One region of the Geobacillus sp. CAMR5420 genome, then DNA from elsewhere that is predicted to be linked to it. Evidence: riboswitches for the same ligand, from Rfam matches in the RefSeq annotation. Region 1 holds a riboswitch; the other holds the start of a gene.
What was found. Region 1 has a riboswitch for S-adenosylmethionine ahead of DI44_RS02020 (methionine ABC transporter ATP-binding protein). Riboswitches for the same ligand answer to the same signal wherever they lie in the genome.
Positions count from the first base shown of each region.

Region 1 (5,979 bases):
CAGCGCTCCCTCGGCAAAGCACGCTTCCGTAAACGCGTTAAACCGCTCGGCCACATTCGGAAGTTTTTTGGTGAACGCCCCAATTCCCTCTTTGTAGCGATGAAGCGCGGATTCGACCGATGCATGTGTTCCGTTGTTCATCATCATTTTCCTCCCTTTGTTCGTTTCTGCTGTTAGTATGCGTCAACTACCCCCACTTCGCTAACGCTTGAAGTGGGGGCTTGCAACTCCCCAGAAGTGCAAACGGACTTCGTCCTCCTTCCTTGACTTGGGGTTGCATCAGGGGGCAGGTTGACGACTACCCAACGACGCAGGTCATGCCTGCATCGTTACGGATTCACTCGGTGTGTCTGTTGGCAGAACTTGGCTTCCACACACAACAGACGGACCTACGATCGTTGTTTAAATGTAACAACGTTTCCTGCAACCAACTCCATACATCGAGCAACCGTTATTGGAGTGCCTTTATTTAACAGTTTTCTCCACGTCTTTATTCTATCATACACAAAAGAAAGGGGGAACGAGCATTCCTCTCCCACTTACTCCCTTTGGTCGTTGAAGTGGGAGTCTCCTGCGCGAAATAGGATGAAGGAAAACGAAATTAAACAACGAATGGTATTGAAAGGGTGTGGAAACACCACCGTTTCGCGATCATAGATGGAACGTCATGATGAAAACCGCCTGTTCTGTTCAACTTCCATCATCAATACAAAAGGGGGAAATGCGATTGATTCGTTGGGTTGTCTTTGCCTTAACAGCCGCTTTCGCTTCGTTTTTGACGTGGATCATCATCGGCAACACCCTCGGTGAACAGGGAGACGGCGCCTTCAGCTTAACGGCTGTGATCGTCCTGCAAAACTGCGTCATCATCGTTATGCTCGCCGCCGTACTGGCGCGTTTGAACGGCCGATGAAGAGCGGAGAAACAGGTCGGCCGCGGCGCCCTCGGATTCAGAATCGTTTTAACCTTTGCTGCTTTCTTTTCGTTTAAGGGGAGCGGCTTTTTGGGGACAAAAAAGAAACGGAAGCGAAACGCTCCCGTTATTGATTGTTTTCCGCCGCTGGAATGACGGCGCCGTGGTATTTTTCTTTAATGAAATCTTGGATTTCTTTCGATTGCAGCACTTCGACAAGCGTTTTGATTTCTTTCCGGTTTTCATCGCCTTTGCGCACCGCAATAATGTTCACATACGGATTGTTTTTCGGCGACTCAACGGCGATCGGGTCTTTCGCCGGGTCCAAACCGGCGTCAAGCGCATAGTTGGCGTTGATCAGCACCGCATCGCCTTCGCCGTTTTTGTAAATTTGCGGCAGAAGCCCGGCGTCGACATCGGCCTTAAATTTTAAATGCTTTGGATTTTCGATGATGTCATTGACTGTCGCTTTCGTTTTATCGACGCCCGGTTTCAATTTAATGAGCCCTTTTTCTTGCAGCATCGATAAAATGCGGCCATGGTCGGCGACCGAGTTGCTCATGATGATCGTCGCGCCGTCCGGCAGTTCTTCAATGCTTTTGTATTTTTTCGAGTATAAGCCGATCGGCTCGATATGAATGCCGCCGGCGTTGACGAAATCATAGCCGTACTCTTTCTTTTGCGATTCCAAATACGGAATGTGTTGGAAATAGTTTGCGTCGATTTGCTTCTCAGCCAGCGCTTTGTTCGGCAAGATGTAATCTTGGAACGTAATGATCTCCAAGTCGATGCCTTTTTTCTTCAAAATCGGTTTCGCTTTTTCCAAAATTTCCGCATGCGGCACGTTCGACGCACCGACTTTCAACTTCACCAATTTGCCGTCTTTGCCGCCTTCCGCGCTGTCGTTATTGTTGCCGCCGCATGCCGCCAAAGCGAGCACGAGAATGGCGGCGAGCAACACACCCAACCATTTCTTCATCAGTTGTTTCCCCCTTTATCGTTTATCGATTTTCGAAGTGACAAAGTCACCGATCAGCTGAATGATAAATACAATGACCAACACCAATACGGTTGCGACAAATGTCACATCGTTATGGTTGCGCTGGAACCCTTCCAAATACGCCAAGTTCCCAAGCCCGCCGGCGCCGATGGCTCCAGCCATCGCTGTATAGCTGACGAGCGACACCGCCGTCACCGTAATGCCGGAGACAAGCGCCGGCAATGACTCCGGCAGCAGCACTTTCCAAATGATCGTCCACGTTGAGGCGCCCATCGCTTGGGCTGCTTCGATGACGCCTTTATCAATTTCGCGAAGAGCGATTTCGACCATGCGGGCGTAAAACGGCGCGGCCCCAATGACCAAAGCCGGCAGCGCCGCATTGGCGCCAAGCATCGTCCCGACGAGCCATGTTGTAAACGGAATGAGCAAAATGATCAAAATAATAAACGGAATAGAGCGGAAAATGTTCACAAACGCCGCAACCACGGTATTGACAAACCGGTTTTCCCATAGGTTGCCCTTCGCTGTCAAAAATAGAAGCAAGCCAAGAACGATTCCGAGGACGAAAGTGGCCGCCACCGCCACTCCCGTCATATACAGCGTCTCGACCGTCGCCGCCCACACCGTCTCCCATTGCACGTTCGGCAGGAGGTTAGCGAGCATCGTGAATCACCTCCACCGCCACCTGCTGGCGTTGAATATAGTCAAGCGCCCGGTCGATTTCATCCCTCGCCCCGTCGAGGTGCACAAACAGCACCCCATAGGCGCCTTGATGGGTTTGCGAAATTTTCCCTTGCAAAATGTTGACATCGACGGCAAATTGCCGCACGACCTGGCTGATGAGCGGCTTTCCGGCTGCCGCGCCGACGAACGTCAGCTGCGCGATCAGCCCGCTCGGGTATTGGCCAAACAAATGGGAAATCGCCTCTTCCGTCTCCTCGGGCTCGATCAGCTGCTTGACGAACCGTTTCGTAATCGGCTGCTGCGGGTTGCGGAACACATGCAACACTTCGCCTTGCTCGACGATTCGGCCGCTTTCCATCACCGCAACGCGGTCGCAAATTTTGCGGATGACGTGCATTTCATGGGTGATCAGCACAATCGTCAGCCCGAGACGCTTGTTGATGTCAACGAGCAAGTCCAAAATCGCATCGGTCGTCTGCGGGTCCAACGCCGATGTCGCCTCGTCGCACAGCAAGACTTTCGGGTTGTTGGCGAGCGCCCGGGCGATGCCGACCCGCTGCTTTTGCCCGCCGCTCAGCTGCGACGGGTAGGCATCCTCGCGCCCGGAAAGGCCGACAAGCTCGATCAATTCATCCACCCGCTTGTTCCGCTCCTCTTTCGGGACGCCGGCAATTTCAAGCGGAAAGGCAATGTTTTCCCTGACTGTGCGAGACCAAAGCAAGTTGAAATGCTGGAAAATCATCCCGATTTCTTGGCGCGCCTTGCGCAGCTCCCGCCCTTTCACGCGCGTCATATCGCGCCCGGCGACGACCACCCGGCCGCTCGTCGGCTTCTCGAGCCCATTGAGCAAGCGGATGAGCGTACTTTTCCCAGCGCCGCTGTAGCCGATAATGCCGAAAATTTCTCCTTCGCGAATCTCAAGCGACACATTGTCGACGGCTGTGACCGAACCGTTGGCCGCTTGATAGATTTTCGTCACTTGTTCGAGTGTAATCATCGTTTCACCTTCCTCCCCAAGCGGCAGAGCGCAAAAAGAAAACCTTTCTGCCCGCAGAGAACAGAAAGGTATTGTGCACCATTCCGTCTCTTATCTCTCAAAGCAGGCCGCTTTGTGTGAATTGGCACCATTTCAGCACATGCGCTGACGGTTGCCGGGCTTCATTGGGCACATCCCTCCACCTCTCTTGATAAGAGCGCAACAATCGCCTATTCAATTGACTACGAATGTGATTGTATCATTGTCTGTCGAAGCGTGTCAACATCTTTTTTATCCGACGTCCCGATAAGGCTTAGCCAAATGGAGGAGCGACTCAAGCAGCAACAGATGACGAAAGCTTCCCGATACATGCACTTCGCGCAGCCGGACGAGCTGCTGCAGCTTCAGTTCGCCGTTCAGCAGGGACGCGAGCGCCTCTTTGGAACCGCGCACCGTCAATGTTTTCCGTTCATCGTTTTCCATCCCTCTAGCGGCTGATTCCTTGCCGATCAACAGCAAGGCGGTTTCGTCATCACTTTCAAACCGAACATACAGCTGCTCATCCGGCAAAATCGGCACCAAATGGCGCAACACTTGCATCCGTTCCACGAACTGCCCAACTAATTCACGCATTTCCATGGATATCCCCTCCCCATTTTTATTTTTTTCACTTCCACCTGAAGAGGAGAAATCCTTTACAAAAATCTCGACAACCCGTTGACGAACGAGCGCCGTTTTTGTCATTTCCCAAGAAATGTGTCAAACAGCGTCAAAAAAAGGCGAATCATCGGGACGGCAAGCAGGCTTGAATCACTTCGTACAAATACGGAACGGAATGAAAGGCATACCACTTGCCTGCGACCGTTCCGTCCCTAAAAAGAAGCAGGCAAGGAACGCTTTCAATTTTCCACGCAACGGCCTGCTCAGGGATATAGTTGATGTCCGTTTCGTAAAACGGCAGCGCCGGAAACAACTGCTCCACCACCGTGAGCATCCGCCGCGCCAGCTGGCACGTGCCGCACAGCGGGGTATACAAGTAAAGGGCCAGAAGCGGCTCGACTTCCACCACTCGCATGACATCGTTTCGGTCGATCGCTTTCACTCGCCTCTTCCCCTCATGAGCGATTCGATGCGGACGTCGAAACGAGCGCGCAACAGCACTTGCGCCAAGTGCCAAGGCGGAGCGGCCGCCACTTCGCGATACGCCCGGTCAATGTAAAGATGCTCCGCCTCTGGAAACATGCGGCGAAACTGCCGGCGCAATTTTTCTCCCGCCTCATCGGCATCGGCCAAGACGTATACATCGCATCCTTCCAGCTCATCGGCCAGCTCCTCAAGGCGCGCATCACTGATCGTGCCGTTTGTGCAGACGATGACGACTGGTTCGTTCAGCACCGCCGCCACTTTTTGCTTGTCTGATCGCCCTTCGACGATGATCACTTTTTCCACGCGTCGCATGTCCGACCCACCTAACTTCAAATGAGGATACTATTATTGTATGTCTTGCGCCGGCCAAATGTTGAAAATGAAAAGCAACGGCCATCCACCGTTGCCTTTCAACACCAGCCCGCTTCCCCGTCGCAATCGACATATTTTTGGTCCGGCTCAACGGTAGCGGTCACCTGTTTGTAAATTCTTCCGTTTTGTTCGGTATACCCCTTTTTCAACGGGACGGCCGCCGGAAGCGGAAGGCGCCCGATGAGCTCTCCTTCCTCGTACAACTCCAGCGAGCGGCCGTTCAGTTTGCCGATGATCCGGTCCGTGACATCTATGCGCGTCGTTTGCAGCGCCATCGCGAGCACCCCTTTTTTCAATCAAATTCCGGTATGTATAGAGTGCCCGAATCGAAGCGAAGATTGCAGGAACGTTTATCCTTCGTTGATCATCGCCTCGTATTGTTCCGCCGTCAACAAATTGTCGATTTCGCTCAAATCATTCGGTTTGACGACGATCATCCACGCTTTGTCATACGGCGATTCGTTCACGTACTCCGGATGGTCATTTAACGCCTCATTCACTTCAACGACCGTGCCGCTGATCGGCGCATACAATTCCGAGACCGTTTTCACCGATTCAACGCTGCCGAACGGCTCGTTCGCCGTAACCTCTGCGCCGACTTCCGGCAGCTCGACAAAGACGATGTCGCCAAGCTCTGATTGGGCGTAATCCGTAATGCCGATGCGCACGTTCTCTCCTTCCACGCGCACCCACTCATGCTCCTTTGTATAGCGAAGTTCTTTCGGCGTGTTCATCGTATCCCTCCATTGCGACAAAATGTATATTCCTTTTCATCATAACCGATTTTCCGCAAAAACTCACTGAATTCACCCGATTTTGCAAAAAATTTTTTATGTCCCCGCCGCGAAAAACGCCTCGTATTCTTGTTCGCGAAAGCCCACGACGACC
Region 1 covers NZ_JHUS01000063.1:47,299-53,277, forward strand. The annotation lists gene DI44_RS02040 (carboxymuconolactone decarboxylase family protein) at 1-141, opposite strand, end outside; gene DI44_RS02035 (hypothetical protein) at 722-913, shown strand; gene DI44_RS02030 (MetQ/NlpA family ABC transporter substrate-binding protein) at 1,041-1,892, opposite strand; gene DI44_RS02025 (methionine ABC transporter permease) at 1,908-2,576, opposite strand; gene DI44_RS02020 (methionine ABC transporter ATP-binding protein) at 2,566-3,594, opposite strand; SAM riboswitch class I at 3,682-3,791, opposite strand; gene DI44_RS02015 (hypothetical protein) at 3,865-4,212, opposite strand; gene DI44_RS02010 (thioredoxin family protein) at 4,358-4,675, opposite strand; gene DI44_RS02005 (toprim domain-containing protein) at 4,672-5,031, opposite strand; gene DI44_RS02000 (YusG family protein) at 5,130-5,366, opposite strand; gene gcvH (glycine cleavage system protein GcvH) at 5,442-5,825, opposite strand; gene DI44_RS01990 (arsenate reductase family protein) at 5,922-5,979, opposite strand, start outside.

Region 2 (3,810 bases), on a different contig from region 1:
ATGACCAAATGCACGCCTCCATCAACTTGCAGACGACGTTTCACCGCCCAGCGGCGGCTGGAGAAGCCGAAATCGAGGCGCGGGTGGAAAAGTTCGGGAAAACCGTCGCCTATGTAACCGCCATCGTGCGGCAAAACGGCAAAGAGGTGGCGAGCGCCACGTCGTCGGTGCTGATCATGGACAAACCGTGAAGGTGATGGATCTCCAAAAGGCGTTTTTGCGCATGCTCGTTCTCCTTGGATTCGACGAGGCCAAACAGCAGCTGCTGTTGTTGTTTTGAAACGCATGGAAAGCGATGATCAGAGGAATCCGAGAAAACCGGTGAAAAACGATGATGTTCGCCAAATCGGTGGTTTTGTTGAAAAAGGAGAACCAATTTCACAAGGTTTCCCCACTTGAGAAGAGGCGTTGTCGAGTTGCCTTTTTCATGACATCATCAGTCCTCAATGGCGAAACGAGGTGAGGCGCAGCCGTTTTCGACCAGTTGCCAAGCGCCGGAGAAAGCGCTGTCAAAAACAGCCGCTCTCCGGCGCCTTTTGTTGCTTGTTACCCACGGACAAACGTTTTCGGCATTACGACGGCGACGACTTGCCCGCGGGCGCACAGTTCGCCGTTGGCGAACACTTCGGTGTCCACTTTCCATTTTTTCGGATGAATCTCCGTCACAGTGCCGACGGCGACAAGCGGCACTCCATGCGGCGTCGGCTTGACGAAATCGACGTGAAGCGACGCAGTGACAAAGCGCGGCGGCGTTTCCCCGCTCCCTGGTTCATGGCCGTTTTTCCGATGCAAGGCAAGCGCCGCTGAACCGGTGCCGTGGCAATCAATGAGCGAGGCGATCAGCCCGCCGTACACAAACCCTGGAATCGCCGTATGTTCCGGACGCGGCGTATACACCGTCACCGTTTTGTCGCCCCGCCACCCGGTGCGAAAATGGTGGCCTTGTTCATTCAGACGCCCGCAGCCGTAGCACCAGGCGAATTCATCAGGGTAGTCGTCTTGAATCGCGTGCACGATCATTTCTTCCACGTCATCCTCCCCCTCTCTTTTTCTAGTATACCATTGAATCGAGAAGACGACGACTCCTACATGGACGGTTGTTGTCTAGCGGCAGGCAAGGCCATACGAAGAAAAATGGAACGAAGCGCCAATCGCCAGACGGCAAATTCATAGGCGGCCCAAACAGCTGGCCGCCTAGCGTGACGCCATTTATCGAGCAGGCTCGTAAAACTCGATCCATTCGCCGTCGGGCCCGAGGAAGAACAAATATTTTGCTCCGTTCGGAAGTGTCGTTATTTCTTCCCACACAAGCGGCACACCGAGCGACTGAAGCCGTTCTTTCTCCTGCTCAATGCCTTCCACCGTAAACGCCACATGGTGCACTTTTCCTTCCGTCGGCAAATCCGGATTGTATCCTTCGATCAGCTCGACAATGATCGAGCCGCCAATCCCTAAAAACGCCAATTTCATCGTGCCGTTCGTATGAATCATTTCGTCGAGCAGCTCTAAGCCGACAACATTTTGATAAAACTCTTTCGATGCTTCGATGTCTTTCACTTGAATGCCGACATGTTCAAATTTTTTGACTGCCATTCGTCCCTCTTCCTTTCTATGACTCAGTTAACCATACTGCTTGTAAATACGGCGTCATCTGCATCGGGAAAATCCCTTTTTTCCCAAGCTCTGTCCATATGTAGCGGTCAAGGGCGTACGGTCCGTCCGCCTTCCATTCGTCCGCCTCGCTGTCGGTCAACAACAACGAAAAGGCTGTTCCTTGCGCTTCCCCATACAAATGAACGTATCCGTCCCCACGGTCGACATGCACCGCCGCCTTAGGGTCAAACCGGATGAGCTCCGCCTGCACACAGCGCATGACACAAACGGCGAACGCTGCGGCAGGGAGATGAGCGGCCATGCAAGCGCGGAGCGAAACCGCCTCCTCCACTGTTTCTCCTTCACCTCCCATCGACAAAAACCCCCTTCGCCTCGGAATGATGCGAAAGGGGCCATGAGCCGTTCTTATCATCCAAAGCGAAACCGCTTTGCGGGTGTTAGCACCTTGCCTGCGGCAGGTTGCTGTGGGGTCATCAAGCCCGTTCTCTCGCCCACTCTTGATAAGACGTATGCAATTTATCTTCTATCTTATCATACATCATCAAAGGCAACAATCGTCATTGTTCGACTTCCGGTTGCTCGGACGTGACGCCGACATCTTTCCACGTCAGTTTCGAGCCCGGATCGACCGTGAAGTTGGCGACGCGGTTGTTGACGGCATAAATGGCCGAACGATACAACGTCGGGATGACCGGCACTTCTTCGTTCATCAGCTTTTGCCATTCACTGTAAATTTTCCGACGATATTCTTTGTCAAACGCCTGTTCGGAATGGCCTTTTTCCAACAGTTCATCGTTTTTCTCATTCACCCAGCGCGAGTAGTTGAACATGACGTTGCGGCCGTACAATCCGTACGGGTCGACGTCCGTTCCAGTTCCCCAAGCGGCGGCGTAGACATCCACTTTCGGATCGTCTTTTTCGACCATATCGTAGAAGGAGTTGAACTCCGCCAAGCGTCCGTCTACAAGCTGAACATCGAGGCCCACATCTTTCCAGCATTGCATATAAAATTTGGCCAGCGGTTCAGCGATGTCCCCACCGCTCATCGCCAAGAAGTTGATCTTGAATTTTTTGCCGTTTGGATCTTCGCGGAGGCCATCGCCATCCACATCTTTATATCCCGCTTCATCCAGCAATTGTTTCGCTTTTTCCGGATTGTACGTATATCCTTTGATGGAGCTGTCATGATAGCCCGGGAACGACGGCGGAATGAGCGTGTTCGCCGGGAAGCGCAAGCCATGATACAGGCGGTCAGCCACCTCTTGGTTGTTGATGGCATACGCCATCGCTTGGCGCAGTTTTTTGTTTTGGAATTTCGGATTGTCCATTACGTTTTCCTGCTTTTTCGCATCCCAATGGCCGAGTTTAAAGCCGATATAGTTGTACGCCAAATCCACTCTACCGATAAACTGAATGTTTTTCGTCCCTTTCGCGTTCAAATATTGGTCAGTCGGGAACTCAGCGACGTCAATTTCGCCTTTTTTCAGCGCTTGCAGGACGACTTGCGGGCTGACGACTTTCAAAATGACGCCTTCCAAGTTCGGTTTGCCAGCCCAGTAGTCATCATTGCGAACAAACTCTACCGACTCGCCCGGAACGATTTTCTTCACTTTAAACGGACCGAACCCGATCGGGTTTTTCCGGATTTTATCCGATTTCGCCAAGTCTTTGATCGGAATGTCTTTCAAGTAATGCTTCGGCAGCGGATACGCCCAAATGCCGGTCAACACCGACGGATTGGCCTGTTTCCATGTGATCGTCAACGTCTTTTTGTCGATGACTTTAATGCCGGAAATTTTATCCGCTTTGCCGCTGTGATATTCTTCCATCCCGACGATCCCTTGGATGAGCGCATCGCCATAGCGGACGCCGGTGTAATCTTTATGGCCGATGACCAAATACGCATACTCCAAGTCTTCAGCGGTCACCGGCTGGCCGTCATGCCAATTCACATTGTCTTTAATATGGATTGTCATCGTCTTTTTATCATCCGACAACTCATACGTGGCAGCCCCATCATTTGTAATTTCATAGTCACCGTTCGTCCGGAAAAGCGACTCGTCAAAAAATTGCAAAATCTCTGCGTCGGGCGCTCCGGTGTAGAATGCATAGCTGAGCGTCCCTTCAAACGGCGTATCGGACACAAGGCCGTATTTCAACACGCCGCCGTCGATGATTTTCCCGTCGTTTTTCACC
Region 2 covers NZ_JHUS01000030.1:72,538-76,347, reverse strand. The annotation lists gene DI44_RS09635 (PaaI family thioesterase) at 1-191, shown strand, start outside; gene DI44_RS09640 (PaaI family thioesterase) at 547-1,029, opposite strand; gene DI44_RS09645 (VOC family protein) at 1,210-1,593, opposite strand; gene DI44_RS09650 (hypothetical protein) at 1,610-1,966, opposite strand; SAM riboswitch class I at 2,017-2,121, opposite strand; gene opp4A (oligopeptide ABC transporter substrate-binding protein) at 2,172-3,810, opposite strand, start outside.
Region 2: it holds a riboswitch for S-adenosylmethionine, as region 1 does, so the genes downstream of both, DI44_RS09650 (hypothetical protein) here and DI44_RS02020 (methionine ABC transporter ATP-binding protein) in region 1, are expected to answer to the same signal.